3 regions of the Pseudoalteromonas sp. 2CM36K genome follow, and region 1 is predicted to be linked to each of the others. Evidence: predicted binding sites of a transcription regulator. Region 1 holds the regulator's gene; each other region holds the start of a gene.
The links. The regulator ArgR, encoded in region 1, controls arginine synthesis, uptake and breakdown. The targets are predictions, from matches to a motif close to ANTGAATANNTATTCANT.

Region 1 (6,328 bases):
TTTAGGTGTAGGGCTGCTTAGTTGCGCCATTGCGTTACCACTGGGTTGGCTCACCGCTTATTGTCGTTTTCCTGGCAAACAACAGTTTGAATGGGCATTGATGCTGCCTCTTGCCATGCCTACTTATATTATTGCTTATGTGTACACTGATTTACTCGACTATGCGGGGCCGGTACAAATAACTCTAAGAGAGTGGTTTGGTTGGCAGTCGCCAAGTGACTACTGGTTTTTTGATATACGCACCTTACCAGGGGCTATTGTTATGATTGCGCTGGTACTCTACCCGTATTTATATTTAATTTTTAAAACTGCACTGCGAGAACAATCTTTTAAGTTAGTCCAAGCCAGTCAGTTAATGGGGCTAAATGCATGGAAAAGCTTTTTTAAAGTCAGCCTTGTATTATCCCGTGGTGCCATTGTAGCGGCCCTTGCTTTGATCAGCATGGAAACCATGGCTGATTTTGCCACCGTAAGCTATTTTGCTGTCAGTACATTAACCACCGCCGTATACGATACCTGGTTTGGCTATTATTCATTAACTGCAGCAGCAAAAATTTCAGGGGTGATGTTACTACTGCTGTTCTTAGTATTGATCACCGAGCGTTTTAGCCGTCGTAACCAAGCGGTGTTTGAGCGTCAATCGAGTGTGAACAGTGAAGCGCTTTATATCCTCAAAGGCAAGTCTGCGTGGCTAGCAACTGGGTTTTGTAGCTTTATTTTAATTATTTCGTTTATTATTCCGATGGTTGTATTGCTCAAATATGCAGTGATGTATTTTGATCAAGCGTGGAATAGTGAGTTTTTTAGCTATGCATGGCAAAGTTTAAAAGTGGCGGCTGTAGTCAGTGTGGTGACTATTATACTGAGTGTTTTAGTGGTGTTTTATCAGCGCATTGCTAAACAAAAAAATCCATTAATACCCGGGCGTTTGGCCAGTACGGGCTATGCGTTACCCGGCACAGTATTAGCGATAGCGGTATTGTTGCCACTCACCCTATTAGAAAATACTATTAACCGCACTTTAGCTCCTTATGATTTGGATATTGGCTTATTACTTACTGGTAGCTTACTCACTATTATTTTTGCTTATATAGTGCGGTTTTACGCCGTTGCACACGGAGCTATTGAGTCGAGCTTTTCGCGCATTAGTCCCTCCCTTGATATGGCAAGCCAGTCAATGGGAAAAAGCCAAGGGCGCACATTACGCTTAGTGCACTTACCTTTATTACGCCGAGGCTTATTAACCGCCGGTTTATTGGTCTTTATCGAGTGTATGAAAGAGCTACCCGCAGCTTTGTTGTTAAGGCCTTTTGATTTTGAAAGCTTAGCAACTCATGTGTTTCAGTATGTAAGCGATGAACAATTAGAGCTGGCCTCTATATCGGCTTTGTTTATTGTGGTGGTGGGGTTTATTCCGTTATATTTTATTAACCGTTCAATGGAGCAGCGTAGCTAAATGAGTAGTTTGATTTTACAAGGCGTGAGCTATGCATATAACGGGACTAAGGTGATAGATAATTTAGATTTAACCTTAGGTAAAGACGAAATAGTGTGTTTACTCGGAGCCAGTGGCTGCGGTAAAACCACCACACTAAAAGCCATTGCAGGATTAATTGAAGCCAAACAAGGGCAAGTATTTATTGATGGTAAGCTAGTCAGTGATGCTAATACGTTTGTTTCACCTGAGCATCGTAATATTGGCATGATGTTTCAAGACTATGCGTTATTTCCGCATTTAACGGTGGCTAATAATATTGCGTTTGGGCTTGGCGGCATGAGCAAAGCAGATAAACACGCACGCGTAAGTGAAATGCTAAAGCTTGTGCACCTAGTAGGCTGCGCCGATAGATTCCCTCATCAACTCTCTGGTGGGCAACAGCAGCGAGTAGCGATTGCACGCGCATTAGCATATAAACCTAGCTTACTGTTACTTGACGAGCCATTTTCTAATATTGATACCCAAGTACGATTTGAGTTAATTGCCGACATTAGGCGCATTATTAAGGCGCAGCAAGTATCGGCTGTGTTTGTTACTCACTCAAAAGAAGAGGCGTTTGCTTTTTCAGATACGCTTGCGGTTATGCACCAAGGTAAAATTGCGCAGCAAGGTACGCCAGAACAGCTTTTTGCTAAACCACGTTCAAAGGAGGTTGCAGAGTTTCTGGGTCAGGGCATATACTTAAGCGCCACCGCATTAACCGCCACTGAATATCAAACGCAGTTTGGGGTGGTTGAATCAATACAGCCACAGCAGCATGGCGTGGCGGATAAGGGCGTTATTTATGTGCGTCCGCATCAACTTGAACTTGTTAGTAATAACGATACGCAACAGCAATGTGAGCGGGTTAGTATATTAAGTAGTCGCTTTATTGGCTCTGCTTATGTATACACTGTGGTTATTGCTGAGCAAGAAATAGAAGTTGCAGCCCAGTATGGCCAGTCATTTGAAATTAATGAACAGGTTATAATAAAAATAAAACCGCACACGGTGAATTTTTTTAAATCGTAATTAATCGCTGTGTTTTGCTCTAAAAAGTAAGGAATAACAATGGCGCAAGCGCAATCAGGGATTTGTGCTGAAGCAAACTTACACGGTTTGCACTTATTTTTTAATGTACTTGATGGTCACGACGAATCACTTCGCGCTAAGCTTAAAAAAGTGAGCGATATTGAAGATGAGTTTAGTGATCAGTTCTCTGAATCTATGCTTTCTTGTATGGTCGCTATTGGCGCGCAATACTGGCCACACATTCTGCCCGATTATATGCCAAGCGAGCTGCAAAGCTTTCCTAATATCACCCATAGCGACTTTGTTATGAGTGCCCAACCTTGCGATTTATTTGTGCAAATCCGCTCAGACAGAGAAGATGTGAACCACCTGTTTGCATTGCAAATATTAAAACTTTTCAACCCTGATGTTGAGCTGGTGGAGCAAATTCGAAATTTTCGTTTTTTAGATGGCCGTGATTTTAATGGTTTTATTTATGCGGGCGATACTCCGCATGGTCGTCAAAAACGGGTAACGGCCCTCGTTAATAAGCCCGATAGCTTTGAAGATCAAGGCAGCTATATTCATGTTCAGCGCTATAAGCATGACTTAACGTTATGGCAGCACTTGTCGTTGCAAGAACAAGAACAAATAATGGGGCGTACTCGTCTCGACAATACCCTAATAAGCCCCGCACTTGAAAGCAGCCATGCGACCCGAAGTGAATTAAAAGATGAACAGGGGCAAGCATTATTACTAAATCAAAGTATGCCTTATGGCGACGTGTATGAGCAGGGAATGTTAATGATTATGTGCTCGGCTAAAGGGGATGCATTCGAGAAAGTGCTCAACAGCCGTTTAGGGCAGGGGGAGCATTACGATCATTGGCTTGATTTTACTCAAGCAGATATGGGCTCTGCGTTTTTTGCACCCTCAGTGCGATTTTTAAAGCAGTTATAAAACAAGCCAGTAACGGCTACGTATTAGCATAGCCGTAACAATGATAACCAAACGTGTTTAAACCGTATCAAACAAAATACGCACACGCTCTAATGTGAGGTCTATTTCTGATACTTTCGCTGGCGCAATAAAAATAGTGTCATCACCGGCAATTGTTCCTAATACGCCATCTGCTTTACCTAATGAGTCAAGTAAACGGGCAATTAGCTGCGCAGCGCCTGGGCTGGTGCGAATAATAATCATCATTTCGTTATGCATAATGTCAATAACTAACTGGCGTAACGGGCTTTTAGCGGTTGGTACACCCATTTCGGCAGGTAAACAGTACACCATTTCTTGTTTTGCATTGCGGGTACGTACCGCGCCAAACTTACTTAACATCCGCGACACTTTACTTTGGCTAATATTATCAAAGCCTTGTTCTTTTAATGCGTCGACTATTTCGCCTTGTGAGCCAAAATTTTCTTCTTTTAAAAGTGCTTTAAAGGCTTTTACCAATGCTTCTTGTTTGTCTTGTGGTTGCATAGTGTCTAGTTAGTTATGTTGTCGATACTGCAAATTCTACACAAAAATGCATATTTATGCAGCAGTTGTTTAGGTTTTGCTGCGTTTAAACAGCAAAGTTTACAACTATGGTCGAAAATATAGTTAAAATAGGCAGGATAAATTTGTTTTTAGTCGCTAATTTCTTTATCTTATGAACCACAAATATTTCCTTCCTCAAATCACGGAGAATTCCAATGAAAGTTGCTGTATTAGGTGCTGCAGGTGGTATCGGTCAAGCGTTGTCTTTATTATTAAAAACAGGCTTACCAGCTGGTTCAGAATTATCACTATATGATGTTGCGCCAGTAGTTCCTGGTGTTGCTGTTGACCTTTCTCATATCCCAACAGATGTAAAAGTTGAAGGTTTTGGTGCAGATGCACTAGATAAAGCATTAACAGGTTGTGATATTGTTTTAATCCCAGCGGGTATGCCGCGTAAGCCAGGTATGGATCGTGCAGATTTATTTAATGTTAACGCAGGTATCATTAAAACATTAGCAGAAGGCATTGTTGCTAACTGTCCTAAAGCGCTTGTAGGTATTATCACTAATCCAGTTAACGGCACTGTACCGATTGTTGCTGAAGTATTCAAAAAAGCAGGTACTTACGATGCTAAGCGTGTATTTGGTATTACAACACTCGATGTGATCCGTTCTGAAGCGTTTATTGCTGAACTTAAAGGCGTAGACGTAGCAAGTGTTAAAGTACCAGTGATTGGTGGCCACTCAGGCACAACCATTCTACCGTTACTTTCTCAAGTTGAAGGTGTTACTTTCACTGATGAAGAAGTGGCTACACTAACTCCTCGTATCCAAAATGCAGGTACTGAAGTAGTTAATGCTAAAGCGGGCGGTGGTTCTGCAACATTATCTATGGGTGCTGCAGCAGCACGTTTTTGTATGTCTCTAGTTAAAGGCCTACAAGGTGAAGACGTTGTAGATTATGCATACGTTGCTGTTGAAAATGGCGATGCAGAGTACTTTGCACACCCAGTACGTTTAGGCAAAAATGGCGTAGAAGAAATTCTTTCTTACGGCACTTTAAGCGCATTTGAAGAGCAAGCTAAAAATGACATGCTTGAAACGCTGAAAAAAGATATCAAAGAAGGTGTTGATTTTATGGCGTAATAGCCAAAATTAACCAATAAAAAAGCCTGCGTTTGCAGGCTTTTTTATTGCTCGGAATTATCTACACAGTATTACTTAGTGGTCGCGGTCAACCGCTATTCTAGCTAAGCTAATTAGTGCTTGCTTGTAACTCGACTCCGCTAAGCAATCTAAACAGGCAATGGCTTTATTAGCTTCTTGCTCGGCTTTTTCCATTGTGAACTCAAGGGCATTGGTATGTTTGAGCGCAGCCAGTATCTCGTCAAGGTGCTCCATACCATTACAGTGCTCAATAGCGTCTCTTATTAACTGTGTTTGATGCCCACTACCGTGTTGCATTGCATATATAAGAGGTAACGTCGGCTTACCTTCAGCTAAATCATCGCCAATGTTTTTACCAAGTTGGTCGGCATCAGCGTTGTAATCTAAAACATCATCCACTAACTGAAAAGCAGTACCTAAATGCATGCCATACAAATTAAGTGCCTCTAGTACAGTATCGTCTTGGTCAGTAATAATGGCCGCAAGGCCCGTCGCTGCTTCAAATAGCTTGGCGGTTTTAGAATAAATAACCTGCATATAACTGGCTTCAGTGGTATCAGGGTCGTTGCAGTTCATTAATTGCAGCACTTCACCTTCAGCAATAATGTTGGTTGCATCAGCCAGTACTTGCATTATTTGCATTTTACCAAGACCCACCATTAGCTGAAACGAGCGGGTGTAAATAAAATCACCCACCAGTACGCTAGCAGCATTACCAAACTCAGCATTTGCTGTAGGTGTGCCACGGCGCAAATTAGATTCATCTACAACATCATCATGTAAAAGCGTTGCGGTATGAATAAATTCAATGATAGTTGCTAGCGTAATGTGATCTTTGCCTTGGTAACCTAGCGCTTTAGCCGCCAAAATAGCCAACATAGGGCGAACACGTTTGCCACCGCTGTTAACAATATACAAACCAAGTTGATTAACTAACGCCACATCTGAGCGCATTTGCGCATGTATTAGTTGATTGACGTCATTCATATCGCTTTCGATTAACGCCTGGATAGCTTTTATATCCATTGATCTCCGAGCCAATTTTAATGTGTGAACGGCGCAGATTGTACAACAAAAAATGCATTAGCTCGATATTTTGTGATGATTCCTTAAAAAAACACCCTTAATTAGGTTAAATGACCTATTAACCTTGTGAATAATTGATTAAACACCCTGGTTTAATTTT
Region 2 (6,328 bases), on a different contig from region 1:
AACCTGCAGACGCTGAATAAGCGTTTAGGTAAAAAAAAGCTGCAATTTGCAGCTTTTTTTATGTCTATAAAGTATTTACTCATAGTTGCTTATACGATGACAGTACCGAATGAGTAGGCAGCTTTTCGCGGTTTTTACTTAGCTCCCTAGGTCATAAACTTCAGAACGCGATTGTATCATTTCTAAATTGGATGAGTTTTCAGCCTTAAAGCTAAACAACTCTCAAGGTAAACTTACAAAAACACTGATCCCGCCGACGTCCCGATTGTGTAGGCTAATTTGCCCATGGTGGGCTTCAATAATTTCTCGACACAGTGCCAAACCTAATCTACTTCCTGCCACCTTGGTAGAACAAAAAGGGATAAGCGCACTGGCCATAACTGTTTCACTCATGCCTTTTCCTTTGTCGCTCACATTAATATGAGTGCCGAGACTATCTTGTGTTACTTTTAAACTAATATGCTCTGCTAGCGACTCTGATTCATGTGCATTTTTCAACAGGTTAATGAGCAATTGTTCTATTTGGGTTTGATCGGCTTGTGTAGTGATGTCTTTTTGAAGGTCGAAATTAAATTGCCATTGGCTTTGTAATTGATCGAGTAATGAATGCCAGTCAACCGTCGTTATTATAGGTGGTGGAAGTTTAGCAAACCAACCATAGCCTTGAACGAACTCGTTTTTTAAGGTTTTGTGCACCTTGGTACAAGGTGAAATCAGCAAGTTGACCGTCTACAACTTGAATGTTTCGAGGGGCACGCAGAGCAAGTTCTGCATCATGGGTGACCATGACAATGGTTGCGCCATCACGATTTATTTGTTTAAGCAGCTCCATTACTTGACGAGCCATAAGGCTGTCGAGATTACCAGTTGGTTCATCGGCTAATAAAAATCGTAGCTCGCCCTCAAGACGAGCTAAAACAGTGTTGCTGCTTTAATTCGTTTGTGAACTTGGGGCTCTCAACCATGGCTATTACATCATTCAGTTTTACTGAGTCATCAGCATTTACCTTCAATGAAACAAAGCCTCGTTCAGGGCTGTAAACTTTTGGTGCTCTGGCGGCCACAATTTTACCGCTGGCTGCAGCATCGCGTATTAGCGATTGGCGCATCTCTGTGGCTATTTGTAGGCTTACTCTATAAACCGAGATAGTACCTTCTTGATCAGTATTTAATAATGCATATACACATAGAGCAACTAAGCCCACAATAAATATAAACAGCCTGATGTATTTTTTAAAATTTATAGGTCGTGAGATTTGCGTGTCTTGCCCGTTAGTGTCTTTAATCATTATTTGTTCTCTTTGCTTAGTGTTTTTCAAACACAGTAATCATTAGCGAGGCAATAAACAGAATAATTGGTGAAATTAAAAATAAGCCAATAGTAAACATTCAATGCCCTCAAAATTTATGTAGTTATGCGATATTCGAATAGCGTGCCATTTTTTATCTTGTTGAATTTAATTACTTTTTATTTTTAAACTTTCTTTTTATATGTCCGCGGACATAAAAAGTGTCCGCTGCGGGGTGAGATTACCTCAACGTAAAGCAAAGAAAGTTGATAATTAATGCATAGCATAAGACTAACGTGCAAATTCATTGAATAAACTATGTGCTAGTAAAAGTCGATGTAATTAAATGTCATGTTTAGATGTATTACGAATAAAGCAAAAATGATGGAATGATATTCGGTGAATAGTTATTCATATTTTGGCTCGTTTACGTTTACGTAAACTGCTTATTGTGAGGAGGCTTTATTTACAAGTTCTTAAAAATAACACCGGTGTCATTAAAGTTTTCGATCCAATATCTACTCAAATGTTAATATTTAGCATTGTTTTATGATTTTTAATGAAGTTGAAATATATTCAATATAATGAATATATATTCAGAAAGATATTGACTCAGGTTAGGAATAACGCTAATTTTGATCGTCTGTTAGCAAATCGTCGAGCCGTTCATCCACGTTAACAGTGCAGCAAGGGGAGGGGTCCATGTTATATGACTCAAAACTAGAAAAAGATAATTGTGGCTTTGGCTTAATAGCCCAAGTTAATAACAAAGCGAGTCACCGACTCATCCGTACGGCGATCACCGGTTTAGATCGCATGCAGCACCGGGGCGGTATATCTGCTGATGGTAAAACGGGTGATGGTTGTGGCTTGTTACTTCAAAAACCAGACAGCTTCTTTCGTGCTATTGCTGCTGAAAATAATTGGCATTTAGGTAAAAATTACGCCGTTGGGATGATTTTCCTCAATGCTGATCCGGTATTAGCACAAGCAGCTAAAGATGTTTTAAGCGAAGAACTAGAAAAAGAAACGCTTAATATTTTAGGTTGGCGTGTTGTCCCTACCGATCCATCAATGTTAGGACCTATAGCCCTAAAGCAATTGCCTGGGTTTGAACAAATTTTTATTAGTGCGCCTGAAGGCTGGCGTTCTAAAGATTTAGAGCGACGTTTATATGTTGCACGTCGTCGTGCAGAAAAGCGCTTGATGGATGATGAATCATTTTATATTGCGAGCTTATCTGGGCTAGTCACCATCTATAAAGGCTTAATGATGCCTGCTGACTTGCCAAATTTTTATCTCGATCTTGCTGATATTCGCATGACCAGTGCTATTTGTGTTTTTCATCAACGCTTCTCTACAAACACACAGCCTCGCTGGCCTTTAGCGCAACCATTTCGTTATTTAGCGCACAATGGTGAAATTAATACTATTGAAGGTAACCGTCAGTGGGCCCGTGCACGCTCTTATAAATTTGCTTCGCCGCTTATTCCTGATTTACAAAGCGCAGCGCCGTTTGTTAATGAAACAGGGTCTGACTCATCTAGCCTCGATAATATGCTAGAGCTGTTTTTAGCCGGTGGTATGGATTTATTCCGTGCGATGCGTATGCTGGTACCGCCAGCATGGCAAAAAAACCGTGCTATGGATGACGACCTTCGCGCATTCTATGATTTTAATTCTATGCATATGGAACCGTGGGATGGCCCTGCAGGGATTGTTATGTCGGATGGGCGTTTTGCTGCCTGTAACTTAGACCGTAATGGCCTGCGCCCTGCGCGCTATATCATTACTCAAGATGGCTTTATTACTTTAGCCTCTGAAGTTGGGATATGGGATTACACCGCTGACGAAGTGGTCGAAAAAGGACGTGTTGGCCCGGGCGAACTCCTCGTTATTGATACTAAATTAGGCAAAATTTGGCATTCAGATGAAATTGACCAAGATTTAAAATCACGCCACCCTTATAAGTCGTGGTTAGAAGAAAACGTTAAACGATTAACGCCTTTTGAAGCACTTACCGAGCAAGATGCGGGCAATCGCTCATTTGATGATGAAACCCTTGTCAAATACCAAAAGATGTTTGGCTATACTAACGAAGAGCTAGACAGCGTCATTCGTGTCATGGGTGAAAATGGGCAAGAAGCCACTGGCTCAATGGGTGACGATACGCCGTTTGCCGTACTGAGCGAAGGGCACCGTTCACTTTATGATTATTTCCGTCAAAAGTTTGCTCAGGTTACTAATCCGCCAATTGATCCGTTACGTGAAAACCATGTGATGTCGCTTGCAACGTGTATTGGCAGTGAGCAAAACGTATTTAATGAAACAACAGGGCACGCTAAACGCCTGCAATTTGATACGCCTATTTTAATGTACGCTGATATGCAGCAGCTACTTAACGCCGATGAAGCGCACTACAGCTATTGTAAGATTGATATTACTTATACCGTAGAAGAAGGCCTTGAGAATGCGGTAAAGCGCATCTGTGATGAAGCACAAGCAAAAGCCGCATCTGGCTGCATTATGCTGGTATTAACGGATCGTAACTTTGATGACAATCAATTACCTATTCCTGCTGCTATGGCGGTGGGTGCGGTACAAAAACGCTTGGTAGATAATAACTTACGCTGTGAGTCAAATATTATTATTGAAACTGGTAGCGTTCGCGATGCGCATCAATTTGCGGTACTACTTGGATTTGGTGCAACCGCAATTTACCCGTATTTAGCGTACGAGTCACTTGTGGCTATGAGCGATACCAAGGTAATTAATAAGTCATACAGTGAAGTTACACTGGCTTATCGTCAAGCAATTAATAAAGGCTTGTACAAAATCATGTCTAAAATGGGCATTAGTACCGTGGCTTCATATCGTTGTTCAATGTTGTTTGAAGCGGTTGGTCTATCGGACGCTATTGTTGAGATGTGTTTTAAAGGCGTGGCGAGTCGTATTAAAGGGGCGTGTTTTAGCGACTTTGATGACGATCAGCAAAGCTTGCATAAACTGGCGCTTAGTAAACGTAAATTATTAAGCCATGGTGGCTTGTTTAAATACGTTCACGGCGGCGAGTACCATGCTTACAATCCTGATGTGATTCAAACGTTACAAAAAGCAGTACGTAGCGGCGAGTACAGTGATTACAGCGAATACGCAAAGCTAGTTAATCACCGTCCAGTTGCGACTCTGCGCGATATGTTGACATTAAAGCTGCCAGAAAAGGGTATAAGCATTGATGAGGTAGAGCCTGCCACTGAGCTTTATAAACGGTTTGACTCAGCGGCCATGAGTATTGGTGCATTATCGCCAGAAGCGCATGAAGCACTCGCAATTGCCATGAATCGTTTAGGTGGCTGCTCAAATTCTGGTGAAGGTGGCGAAGATAAGCTGCGTTACGGTACAGAAAAAAATTCACGTATTAAACAAGTAGCCTCGGGTCGATTTGGTGTAACGCCCCATTATTTACGTAGCGCTGATGTTATTCAAATAAAAGTGGCACAAGGCGCTAAACCAGGGGAAGGCGGACAACTACCAGGTGAAAAAGTCACTCCCTATATTGCCAAGCTTCGTTACTCGGTACCGGGTGTGACACTTATTTCACCTCCGCCGCATCACGATATTTATTCTATCGAAGATTTAGCCCAGCTGATTTTTGACTTAAAACAAGTAAACCCGAATGCATTGATTTCTGTAAAACTGGTATCTGAACCGGGTGTTGGCACAATTGCAACCGGTGTAGCGAAAGCGTATGCCGACTTAATTACTATTTCAGGCTATGATGGTGGCACAGGTGCAAGTCCATTAACCTCGGTTAAATACGCTGGCAGTCCATGGGAGTTGGGACTTGCTGAAACACAGCAAGCCTTGGTAGAAAATGGCCTTCGCCATCGTATTCGCCTGCAAACAGATGGTGGTTTAAAAACGGGCCTTGATATCATCAAAGCGGCCATTTTAGGCGCCGAAAGTTTTGGCTTTGGCACAGGGCCTATGGTGGCATTAGGCTGTAAATACTTACGAATCTGTCACTTAAATAACTGTGCGACAGGTGTGGCAACACAAGACGAAACATTACGTCAAAAGCATTATCATGGTCTGCCAGAAATGGCGATGAACTACTTTAAGTTTATTGCTCAAGAAGCGCGCGAAATTATGGCAAGTTTAGGGGTTGCAAACCTAACCGATTTAATTGGTCGCTTAGACTTACTCGAAGCCATTGAAGGCAAAACAGCGAAGCAGCAAAAAATAGATTTATCAGCGGTTATCGCTCAGCCAAATAACCCAACGGGTGAAACTTTGTTTTGCAGTGCACCAAATAGCTCGCATTATTTAGGTGAGTTAAATGAGAGCTTACTTGGTAAGGCGCAAGAGGCAATAGATAACTCAAGTGGCATTTCATTAGTAAGTCGTATTTGTAATACCGATAGATCGGTTGGCGCTATGCTTTCTGGGTATATTGCTGATAAACACGGTAATCAAGGCATGGCCGCAGATCCAGTAGTTATTGAATTACATGGTACAGCTGGTCAGTCATTCGGTGTATGGAATGCTGGTGGCCTTGAAATGACTTTGGTTGGCGATGCTAACGATTACGTTGGTAAAGGCATGGCGGGCGGTAAGCTAGTTATTCGCCCACCACTGGGTTCGTCATTTGAAAGTCATAAAGCAACAATTATTGGTAATACCTGTTTATATGGTGCAACCGGCGGTAAATTGTTTGCAGCAGGATGTGCAGGCGAGCGTTTTGCTGTACGTAACTCAGGCGTGCAAGCCGTTGTTGAGGGCGTAGGTGATAACGGTTGTGAATACATGACCGGTGGCGTTGTGTGTGTACTTGGTAATGTAGGAGTGAACTTTGGTGCAGGTATGACCGGTGGTTTCGCTTACATTTTAGATGAACGAGGTGATTTTGAGAAACGCATTAACCCAGAGTTGGTTGAAGTGGTTACTTTAGATGACTTAAGTTCACATCAAGAGCATTTACGCGGCTTAATTGCTGATCATTTAGAGCTAACAGGCTCATGCAGAGCAGAAACTATTTT
Region 3 (6,328 bases), 140 kb from region 1:
AATATATTAACCGATAACATGTTCGGTAAAGCCCGTGTAGAAGACGTGGCTGCAACGCGTTTAAAACATGAGCTTGAACACAACCGCATTGCTATTATTGCCGGCTTTCAGGGGCGCGATATTGAGGGTAATGTGACCACACTTGGGCGTGGTGGTACCGATACCTCTGCGGTTGAAATAGCGGGTGCAATAAAAGCCGATGAGTGTCAGATCTATACCGATGTTGATGGCGTATATACTACAGATCCGCGTGTGGAACCTAACGCACGACGTTTAAGTCATGTCACCTTTGCCGAAATGCTTGAGCTGGCAAGTTTAGGCGCTAAAGTGTTACATATTCGCTCTGTAGAATCTGCTGGTAAACACAATGTTCCTCTGCGGGTGTTATCTAGCTTTAAACCCGATGAAGGCACGTTAATTAGTTTTGAGGAGTGCGACGTGACAAGCAATGTCGTATCGGGTATTGCATTTAATCGAGATGAGTGCTTAATTAAGGTGCATGGAATGCCGCAAGGCACCAAACATCTTGCAAAAGTTTTGAAACTTTTTGCTGATAATGGCATCGAAATAGATATGATTAATCAAATTAATCATAAAGTTGAAAAAGTCGACTATGTTTTTACTGTGCATTTAAATGATTACTTAAACGCACTTGATTTGTTAACGGCTGAGCAACAGCAATTTGATGCACAGGCAATTGACGGATCGACCAATGTGGCGAAAGTGTCAGCGGTGGGTATGGGGATGAAATCTCATTCCGGGGTAGCGAGCTTATTTTTTGATTCGTTAGCACAAGAAAACATTGATGTGATGTTTGTTGCCACCTCAGAGATTAAAATTTCAGTTTTAATAGATGAAAAATACCTCGAGCTGGCTGTTCGTGCATTACATAAGACATTTTTAACAGAAAATGAATAGATTGAGGGTTTTTACTTACTTTTTAGTCTAATTTTAATTAAAATGTTTGTTCGGAATCTTATAATTTTATTGGAACATGGGAGCAAGAGAATGCTAATACTAACTCGTAGAGTAGGCGAGACCCTGATGATTGGTGACGAAGTAACCGTTACTGTTCTGGGTGTTAAAGGAAATCAAGTTCGTATCGGTGTTAACGCACCTAAAGACGTATCAGTTCATCGTGAAGAAATTTACATGCGCATACAAGCTGAAAAGTCTAACCCTAATCCGGGCAATGCTTAATCAACATAGTATAAAATGTGCTAGTTAATATAACTATGACATTTGTAAAAGCCACTCACTGAGTGGCTTTTTTGTTTATAAAATCAATCGTTTCTTCGTCGAGTATTGCCTTAGAAATGTATTGCATACCGCTTTTACTTTTTAACAATAGTCCACAATCTGTAGTAATAATTTCGTTAATGTCGTGCCAAGCTAACTGGTAATTTTTGTAATGATTGGTTGATTTTATTCCGTCTTCGTCGAAGGTGAGAGTGACTTCAGAACCAGACGCTCTGCTTAGCATTTGCCTGGTAACCCACCATGGGCGGCGATAGTAAAAGGCGATGCATTCGAGTAGGGCTAGCATCAGCAAAAATGTACCTAGGTAATGATCTCCTAAACCATAAATACCAAATAATCCCAATACAACAAGCAGTGCTAATAAAAAATATTTAGGTTGCGCGCGTTTACTATAAGGCAGCGATTGGTCGAAGCATTCATAAAAGTAAGGTTTATCGAGTTTATAGGTTGTCGTAAATACCATGCATCTATACTTAAAAGCTATTTTTTATCATTTTAGCAAGCTATGTGGTAAATGCGCAGCTTAAAAAGAATTAATAGTTCAGAGTTTATAATTAATGGGTAGCAACTTGGCGACTAATACTAAACACAAAAAAAAAGCGACCAAATGGTCGCTTTTAAAAAAGGGGGCTGAATTAGCAATTTGTTTCTTCAGCGTTGACTCCTTCTTTTACTTCTTCACAGGCATCTTCTACTTTATTTTGAACATCTGTCACGGCTTCGTCGATGCGTTCACCGGCTTCTTCTGCATGATTGTCTTCACAACCCATAATAAATGCACTTGCGAATAGGCCAATAGCTGCTGCTTTAAGTGTTGATGATTTCATAATGTAATTCCTTGTATATAAATTTAAAAAGTTCGTTGTTTCTTATCTACTTGGGGCTTTTACCACGTAAAGCGCCAGAGACAAGTGAAATAACCAGTAAAACTATAAAGATAAAAAATATGATCTTAGCAATTCCTGCTGCGGCTCCTGCAATACCACCAAATCCTAAAACGGCTGCGATTAGTGCGATCACCAAAAATGTAATTGTCCAGCGTAACATTGTCATCTCCTTGATTTATCTAAGTGTTAAAGTGTTGTTTTTATATAAGCGAGTAATATGCCAGTATTTTATTTTGTTTTAAATCAATGGTTTAACTTATCTTTTTGAGTTTAGCTTTATATTAGGTTGGTAATTTTTACGGTTTTATCTGTAACTTATTCACAGTGGTGTCTGATGAGATAATAAATAGTTTTTACAGTCGTTATTTTGGTAAGACCAATTAGCATTTACTTTGGCAGTTTTTAGTGGATTAGCTCATTTGGTATATTTTTATGTGTTTTTACAGAATATTAGGGTTTTTATATATTCTTTATTTATAACGAACATTTTTACCATCTATATATATAGGTTAAATAAGCTATTTTAGGTGGTGTTAACCTTATTGGTGATATGTTACTTTTAGATTAATTGGTTTTACCAATTTACAATGTGTAGACAAAAGAGTAGTTTTTGTTACTATTGGTGAATATTTATTTAAATAAACTGACTTTTTATGTATTCAGTTTTGAACAGGGGAGAATTATGGATATAGGGGCTTTGCTTACAACTGCAGGCAATTTAATGCTAACCGGTATGGTGGGTGTGTTTGTATTTCTTTCTTTATTGATTGGTGCAGTGACAGTTATGTCTAAGCTGGCTAGCAAATTTTCTCAGCCAGAACTTGAAGTATCACAGAGAACACCATCTTTTAAATCTCAAGGTGTGCCAAATGAGCACATCGCTGCAATTAGTGCTGCCATTGCTCAGTACAAAACAAATAATAATTAGAGGAGCATACCAATGGCTAAATTAAAAATAACAGAACTCGTACTTCGAGACGCCCATCAGTCGCTTTTAGCTACCCGCATGCGATTAGACGACATGTTACCTATTGCAAAAAAAATTGATGACGCAGGTTATTGGTCTATAGAGTCTTGGGGTGGGGCTACCTTTGACTCATGTATTCGTTATTTAGGCGAAGATCCTTGGGAGCGTATTCGCGCGCTTAAAAAGGCGATGCCAAATACACCCCAGCAAATGTTACTTCGCGGTCAAAACTTATTGGGGTATCGCCATTATGCTGATGACGTTGTTGAAAAGTTTGTTGAGCGCGCACACAAAAATGGCGTAGACGTATTTCGCATTTTTGATGCCATGAATGATGTACGTAACTTAGAAACTGCTATAAAAGCGGCGGTTAAGGTAGGCGCGCATGCCCAAGGTACGATTTCTTACACGGTAAGCCCAGTACACACATTGGATATGTGGCTAACACTTGCTAAGCAGCTTGAAGAATTAGGTTGTCATTCAATTTGTATTAAAGATATGGCGGGATTGCTTAAGCCTTACGATGCAGAAAAACTGATTAAAGGCTTAAAAGAAACGGTTTCAATTCCTATTGCCATGCAATGTCATGCAACAACGGGTTTAAGTACAGCAACGTATCAAAAAGCGATTGATGCCGGTATTGATATGCTCGATACGGCTGTATCGTCTATGAGTATGACTTATGGTCATTCAGCAACTGAAACAATTGCTGCAATCGTGGAAGGTACTGAGCGTGATACTGGGCTTGATTTAAACCACCTTGAAGAAATTGCAGCTTACTTTAGAGACGTACGTAAAAAGTACGCTGCGTTTGAAGGCAGTTTAAAAGGTGTTGATGGCCGAATTTTATTAGCCCAAGTGCCAGGTGGTATGTTAACTAACATGGAAAATCAGCTTAAAGAGCAAGGCGCTGCTGATAAGCTAAACGAAGTATTACTTGAAATTCCACGGGTGCGTGAGGATTTGGGCTTTATTCCATTAGTTACACCGACCTCGCAAATTGTTGGTACTCAGGCAGTACTTAATGTGCTTACTGGCGAGCGCTATAAAACCATCACCAAAGAAACCGCTGGCGTATTAAAAGGTGAGTATGGTTCAACACCTGCTCCTATGAATAAAGAGCTACAAGAGCGTGTACTTGATGGCAGCGAAGCAATTACCTGTCGCCCTGCAGATGTGATCAAACCTGAACTTGAAACGCTTGAGGCTGAATTAAGTAAACTTGCGCAAGAGCAAGGCTTAACGCTTGCTGATGAGCAAATTGATGATGTGCTCACGTATGCCTTATTCCCACAAATTGGTTTGAAGTTTATTAAAAACCGTAATAACCCTGACGCATTTGAACCTGTTCCCAGCGCTGATGATAGCTCAAATAAAGCACCTGAAAAATCAGCGGCAAACAATAAAGGCGTTAAGGCTGAGCAATACAGCGTTAAAGTAGATGGCAAAGTATACGATGTCGTGGTTGCTCAAGGCGGTGAGCTTAAAGAGGTGACGCTAAAAGACTCTGAGCATATTCCGCAGTCGGCATCAGTTGCTTCAGGTGAAACTCTTAATGCGCCACTTGCCGGTAATATCTTTAAAATTAAAGTAAAGCCAGGTCAGGTAGTAAATGAAGGCGATGTGGTGATTATTATGGAAGCCATGAAAATGGAAACCGAAGTACGCGCTATGCATACCGGTACAATTGCAGACGTGCTTGTCTCTGAAGGTGATTCAGTGTCAACCGGCGATGCAATGATTGCATTAGCTTAAGGAGTAAATAGAGGATGGATGGTATTTTAAACCTCTGGCATGCCACAGGCATTGCTAACTTTACATTTCCTGGGCTGATCATGATTGCCGTTGGTTGTTTGTTATTATTTTTAGCTATAGTTAAAAACTTTGAGCCGCTACTATTACTGCCCATTGGTTTTGGTGCTATTTTAACTAATATTCCTGTGGCAGGTTTGTCTGACCCTGGTGGCTTACTTTATTATGTTTACTATGTAGGTATTGATACCGGAATTTTTCCGTTATTAATATTTATGGGAGTGGGCGCGCTCACTGACTTTAGTGCGTTAATTGCCAACCCGCGTATGTTGTTATTAGGTGCTGCGGCGCAGTTTGGTATTTTTGCTACCTTATTTGGGGCTATTTTACTTAACTTTATCCCAGGGTTTGAGTTTAGTTTACAAGATGCGTCAGCAATTGCCATTATTGGTGGCGCTGATGGGCCAACCGCTATCTTTTTAGCGTCAAAACTGGCGCCTGATTTATTAGGCGCTATAGCCGTGGCTGCGTACTCATACATGGCGTTGGTTCCTATTATTCAGCCGCCTATCATGCGTGCGTTTACAACGCCTGAAGAGCGTAAAATTCAAATGCCAGAACTGCGTAAAGTATCAAAAAAGGAAAAAATTATTTTTCCGCTGATGGTACTTACTTTAACTGCGCTCTTTTTACCAGCCGCCATTCCACTGGTTGGTATGTTTTGTTTAGGTAACTTAATGCGTGAGTCGGGTGTGGTCGATAGGCTAAGTAACAGTGCTCAAAACGAAATTATTAATATAACCACCATATTTCTAGGACTAGCGGTAGGCTCTAAGCTTGCTGCCGAGCAGTTCTTAACAGTGGAAACCATTGGTATTTTAGTACTGGGCGCAATGGCGTTTGCTATTGGTACGGCCTCAGGTGTATTTATGGCAAAAGGCTTAAATAAAATATCAAAAACCCCAATTAATCCATTAATTGGTGCAGCGGGTGTATCGGCTGTTCCTATGGCGGCTCGTGTAGTTAATAAAGTCGGTCTTGAAAATAACCCGCACAACTTTTTACTGATGCATGCCATGGGGCCTAATGTAGCTGGCGTACTGGGAAGTGCTGTTGCTGCAGGTATTTTATTAGCACTTGTTGGCTAGTAATATTTAATCCAACCATTAGCGCAGTTTACTGCGCTTTTTTTTGCCTAAAATTTAATGTTTTAGATTAAGCGGTTTCTTGTATAGGGTTTTTTGTTTAAAGTAATCACTCTTCATTTTTTTAAAGGGCTGTCAAATGTTACACACACCGCTGGCAAAATATTTACCCAAGGTTAGTAAGCTTGTATTTGGTTGTATGGGTTTAGGAGGTGCTTGGAATAAAGACGCCATTAACAGTGGGCACTTAAAGCAAGCCCATTCATGCATAGACGCAGCATTGGAAAGCGGGATTAACTTTTTTGATCATGCTGATA

Region 2: a site for ArgR is predicted at 1,873-1,890, ahead of gltB (glutamate synthase large subunit). Genes of this name have one in related genera too.
Region 3: a site for ArgR is predicted at 2,769-2,786, ahead of MTN97_RS04810 (OadG family protein). Genes of this name have one in related genera too.

Annotation. Positions count from the first base shown of each region.
Region 1 is NZ_JALNTK010000005.1:10,405-16,732, forward strand. Features, by position in the region: gene MTN97_RS04085 (ABC transporter permease) at 1-1,456, shown strand, start outside; gene MTN97_RS04090 (ABC transporter ATP-binding protein) at 1,457-2,509, shown strand; gene MTN97_RS04095 (Dyp-type peroxidase) at 2,549-3,448, shown strand; gene argR (transcriptional regulator ArgR) at 3,506-3,973, opposite strand; gene mdh (malate dehydrogenase) at 4,189-5,121, shown strand; gene ispB (octaprenyl diphosphate synthase) at 5,197-6,168, opposite strand.
Region 2 is NZ_JALNTK010000004.1:121,828-128,155, reverse strand. Features, by position in the region: gene MTN97_RS03780 (Grx4 family monothiol glutaredoxin) at 1-20, shown strand, start outside; partial or broken gene MTN97_RS03775 (sensor histidine kinase) at 223-678, opposite strand; partial or broken gene MTN97_RS03770 (ABC transporter ATP-binding protein) at 644-907, opposite strand; gene MTN97_RS03765 (hypothetical protein) at 903-1,289, opposite strand; gene gltB (glutamate synthase large subunit) at 1,992-6,328, shown strand, end outside.
Region 3 is NZ_JALNTK010000005.1:154,367-160,694, forward strand. Features, by position in the region: gene MTN97_RS04785 (aspartate kinase) at 1-918, shown strand, start outside; gene csrA (carbon storage regulator CsrA) at 1,009-1,200, shown strand; gene MTN97_RS04795 (YcxB family protein) at 1,256-1,723, opposite strand; gene MTN97_RS04800 (hypothetical protein) at 1,896-2,087, opposite strand; gene MTN97_RS04805 (DUF1328 family protein) at 2,134-2,307, opposite strand; gene MTN97_RS04810 (OadG family protein) at 2,830-3,075, shown strand; gene oadA (sodium-extruding oxaloacetate decarboxylase subunit alpha) at 3,088-4,869, shown strand; gene MTN97_RS04820 (sodium ion-translocating decarboxylase subunit beta) at 4,884-6,014, shown strand; gene MTN97_RS04825 (aldo/keto reductase family oxidoreductase) at 6,151-6,328, shown strand, end outside.